Regions from separate parts of the Halomonas sp. Ps84H-12 genome, predicted to be linked through region 2. Evidence: predicted binding sites of a transcription regulator. Region 2 holds the regulator's gene; the other holds the start of a gene.
What was found. Region 2 encodes PhoB, which activates phosphate uptake and scavenging genes when phosphate is short. Its sites were predicted from a motif close to TGTCATANNNNTGTCANA; they were not measured.
Positions count from the first base shown of each region.

Region 1: a site for PhoB is predicted at 1,277-1,294, ahead of NH344_RS08455 (PhoX family phosphatase). Genes of this name have one in related genera too.

Region 1 is NZ_JAMXSJ010000013.1:55,457-57,920, forward strand. Features, by position in the region: gene NH344_RS08455 (PhoX family phosphatase) at 1-1,183, opposite strand, end outside; gene mgtE (magnesium transporter) at 1,479-2,464, shown strand, end outside.
Region 2 is NZ_JAMXSJ010000009.1:89,357-91,820, reverse strand. Features, by position in the region: gene phoR (phosphate regulon sensor histidine kinase PhoR) at 1-852, opposite strand, end outside; gene phoB (phosphate regulon transcriptional regulator PhoB) at 855-1,544, opposite strand; gene ubiA (4-hydroxybenzoate octaprenyltransferase) at 1,654-2,464, opposite strand, start outside.

The DNA.
Region 1 (2,464 bases), on a different contig from region 2:
CGCCGGGGCGGTTGGCATCGGCGGGATCCCAGGCGGCATCAGAGACGTACTTATAGACATACTCGTTACGGGCATCGTGGCCTGAATAGAACACAATGGGCTTGCCTGCTTCCAGTTTACCCAGCCAGCACCCCTCATGGCGAAAACGCCCCAGCGCCGTGCGCTTCACCGCTCGGGCGCCGCTGTAGGGGTCGACTTCTACTTGGTAGCCGAAGGTACGTGCCTCGTTGCGGTAGTCATCTTCGGCACGCTCACCGCGTGGAGTGATGTCAAAGCGCGCAAACTCACCGTTCTGCTCGGTGGCGTCGCCCGCTGAGGTATCCCAGCCATAGCGGCTTTTATCCGTAGGAATACCGATGCGCGCATCGTCTTGGAAGCGCTCGCCACGGTTGACGAAGATATCGGGCCAGTTCTCTTCACAGGCGATATAGGTGCCCCAGGGCGTCACGCCGTTACCGCAGTTGTTGTTGGTGCCGCGGGTTTGCGTGCCGTCAGGGGAGAACTGGGTTTTTACGTAGTCGCTACCCGCCACGGGGCCGGCGAGATCCATCACCGTGGCGCTGGTGAGGCGGCGGTTATAGGGCGAGTTGGCAACATGAGACCACTGGCCGCTGGCGTCTTTCTCTACTTCGACGATCGTCACGCCATGGGCGTTGATTTCAGTGCGTGACTCGTCCGCTGGGCGCGCGCCCGCTTCGGCATTGGTCGGCCCACCTTGGGGTGCCCATAGCGCTGCTTGGTCGATGTACTCGTTATTTAGCGCCAGCACAAAACGGCGCGAGGCGTTATCCGCATCCAGGGCAAAACCGGCCATGCCGTCGTGGTGCATGCCTACGCTCATCGCTTGGCGCTCGGGCGTCATGGGCTGGTCGGCCTGCCACTCCTGGCCTGCCTGCAGCGGCGTGCCCCAGGGCACTAACACTTGAGCCACGTATCCTTCCGGCACAACGATGGCGTCGGTACGAGAACCACGCACCGCTTCAAACGCGAGGGTTAGTGGCGTCTTCGCCTGTTCGCCTGCGAGTGCTTGAGCCGCACCGCCAAACCCCAGCATAGAAGCCGCCGCCAACCCCAGGCCGCCCCGCATTACGTCGCGCCGGGAGACGTGCTGAGCCAGTACCTCGGCAAATGGCTGGTTATGGCTGTGGTTAAACAAGCGGTGATCTTCGATTTCCTTGCTCATGGAGCCCCTCGTAGTCATGGACATGGTCATAACGGTTTTTTGAAGAGGCTAGTAGCGCAAAATGAAATATGTATGACGGGTAAGCGACTTTTTAATGACGGTTCGATGGCAGGCGCTATATGAATAATGCTGCGGATAAGCTCATCAGCCACCATGCGTCACTACGCTCTCCTTAATTATGCCGATCAATAAGCCTGCATGGCTTTCAACCCAGGCTATCGCTAAGATTCATAGTGAGCCATCAAGCGCTTTCAAGTAGTTGTGTTAAAAATTAATTCCCCAAAGGATGGACTCTATGCGCGATGAAGAGAAATACACCAACACCGAGGAGCAGCTGCTCTATCTTCAAAAGTTACTAGACGAAGAAGATACAGCCGCCTTAAACGAGCTGTTTAATGAGCTCGATATTTTGGCGATTGCGCGCACCCTTGAGTCTTTTCCCGCCAAAACCCGTGATCGATTGTGGGAGTATATTCCGGAGGCACTGCTTGGCGAGGTGCTGGCCGAAGTCGATGAGGACATCCGTGCCGATTACATCGAAGACCTGACCGCCAGCGACGTTGAGCAGATCGTGAAGGGCCTAGACGCCCAGGAAGTCGCCGAAGTTCTCGATGTTGCTGACGAAGAGATCAAAACCACCGTCTACGCCAGTCTAGACCAGGAGATCCGCGCCCAGGTCGAGAACCTCTATACCTATGAAGAGGACATGGTCGGCCGCTACATGGACCCGGAAACGGTCAATGTGAAGCAGGGCGTGTCGCTGGAAGCCGTGCAGCGTTACATCCGTATTCACCACCTGCTGGACGATGACTCTCAGCAGATCATGATCACCGACAAGGACAAGCGCCTGCTGGGCACCCTGACGCTGATCGACTTGGTCAAACAGCCCCAGGAGAGCACCGTGGACGAGTTCATGGACGATGCTCCCTACACGCTCAACGACCAGATGAAAGTCAGCGAAGCCGCCGCCCTGCTGCGCTCCAAGGAGCTGCCCTTCGTGCCGGTGTGTAACAGCGACGGGCTACTGGTAGGCCAGCTGAACGCCGCCGACGTACTGGAAATTACCCAAGACGATGCCGACATGACCTTGAAACACATGTCCGGCGTGAGCGACGAAGAGGAAGTGTTCACCCCGATTTTGCGCAGTGCCAAGAGCCGCGGCATTTGGCTTGGTATCAACCTATTAACCGCCTTTCTAGCCGCCTTTGTGATCGGTCAGTTTGAAGCGGTGCTGGATCAAATTGTAGCGCTCGCTATCCTCATGCCGGTGGTCGCTAGCAT
Region 2 (2,464 bases):
AAGCATCGACCCAACCTCAAGCGGCTGATGATCTTCGCCGCCTCGGTCAATCTCCAGGCGTGACAAAAGCAGTAGATCATTCACCAGGTTCTGCATACGCTTGGTCTGCTCTTCCATCTGACCAATGCCTTTACTCAGGCGCGGTGGCAGCATCTCTTTAAGATCGCCGTAGGTTTCCAGATAGCCGGAAAGAACGGTGAGTGGGGTGCGCAGCTCATGGGAAACGTTAGCGACGAAGTCGCGGCGCATCTGCTCTAGGCGATGCAAGCGGGTAATATCCCGCGCCATAACCAAGCGCTCGTCGTCGCCATACAGGGTGATTTGGTACTGCAGAATACGCCGCTCATCAATGGGCGAGGTGAGCGTGAGCGGCTCGCCATACTCCCGGGCATTGAAGTAGCTGATGAAACGCGGGTCGCGCAGCAGGTTAGTAATGTGCTGACCGCGGTCATGGGCGGTTTGCAGGCCTAGCATGTCGGTGGCGGCACTGTTCCACCACTCTAAATCACCATGGCGATCCAGCATCACGACGCTATCACGCATCGCTTCCGAGGATTCTTGAATACGCGCGAGGGTTGCTCGCAGCCGGCTTTGGGTAATGCGTTGGCTTTTTTGGTAACGGTAAAGGCGATCGAATAGCTCGCCCCACATGCCAGTTGCCGCAGGAGGCTCATCGTGCGGGTTGAGCGTTAGCCACTTGAACAGCGCCCTAAGCTGGCGGAGTTGATACACCAAACAGAGCGTTAGACCCGCAGCTAACCCGAAACCGGGGTAACCTAGCAGCCATCCCAGGCACATCCCTAGGAAAGCCAGCCAGATAATTCGCCACAGTTCACGGCTCCACAAACGCACGATTACACCCGAGCAGAGAAACGATACCCAGTGCCACGCACTGTTTGAATCAGATTCTGATGCGCTTCACCTAGCGCTTTGCGCAACCGGCGAATATGCACATCCACCGTGCGCTCTTCTACATACACATTGCCGCCCCACACCTGATCAAGTAGCTGGCTACGGGTATAGGCGCGCTCTTGGTGAGTCATAAAGAATTGCAGTAAGCGGTACTCGGTAGGGCCCATCTCCAGCGCTTTGCCATGGGCGCTGACGCGATGGCTCACTGGGTCCAGTAGCAATCCATTGATTTCGATGGGGTCTTCCACACCGCGCGGGGTCGCCCGGCGTAGCACGGCTTTAAGACGAGCCACCAACTCGCGGGGGGAAAACGGCTTGGTGATGTAGTCATCCGCCCCCGCCTCCAGGCCCTGAATTTTATTATCCTCTTCGCCTTTGGCGGTCAGCATAATAATTGGCAGCTCAGCGGTGGCCTCTTCGCGCTTGAGACGACGGGCCAGCTCGATGCCGCTGGTGCCCGGCATCATCCAGTCCAGCAGCAGCAGGTCGGGCTGGTGGTCAACGACCATCGCATGGGCATCCTGGGCGTTGTCCGCTTCAAGCACGCGATAGTCAGCCATTTCCAGCGCCACAGCGATCATCTCGCGAATGGGTGCCTCGTCATCGACAATCAGTACGGTCTTGGCGGTCATCCAGGGCCTCACGGTGTTCTATGAAAACTCGTTTATACAAAACAGTTCAATGACATGTCTGTGACGATGACACCATGACTTAATGACAATTCTATGACACCCAGCATAATTAGCCAGCTGCAGGCCACCAGCTCAGAACAATTCCGGCAAACACCAAGAGCCCTGACCAGTGGTTATTCAGAAACGCCTGGAAGCAGCGGTCGCGGTCACAGTGAAAAATTAACCGCTGCTGATGAGCAAACGTCGCTGCCATGCCTACCAAGCCCAGCCAGAAAAAACCGCCTAACTCAACCCGCAACCCCACCCAGGTAAGCAACGCCAGCGTAGCAAGCTGCAGCAGGCCAATGATGAAACGGTCGGCGCTGCCAAACAGCACCGCGGTGGATTTAATGCCGATTTTCAGATCATCGTCACGATCCACCATGGCGTATTGGGTATCGTAAGCCACCGTCCACAGCAGGTTAGCGCTAAATAGCAGCCAGCCTTCCAGCGGCACATGCCCCAGTACCGCGCCAAACGCCATCGGGATCGCCCAGGAGAAAGCCGCCCCGAGCACCACCTGAGGAAAGTGTGTGTAGCGTTTCATAAACGGATAAATAAATGCCAGCAGCACACCCCCAAGCGAGAGCAGCACGGTAAACCAGTTGGTCAGCAGCACTAAAATAAAGGCGGCAGCCACCAGCGCCACAAATAGCAGCTGCGCTTCGGTTTCGCTGATCCGACCGGTGGCCAGTGGCCGCTGCTTGGTACGCTTTACATGGCCATCGAAGTGGCGGTCGGCGTAGTCGTTCACCACGCAGCCTGCGGCGCGCATCACATATACCCCGGCAATAAAAATCAGCAGTACATCGCGGCCTGGCACGCCCTCTGACGCGACCCACAGCGCCCACAGCGTTGGCCACATCAGCAGCCAAGTGCCA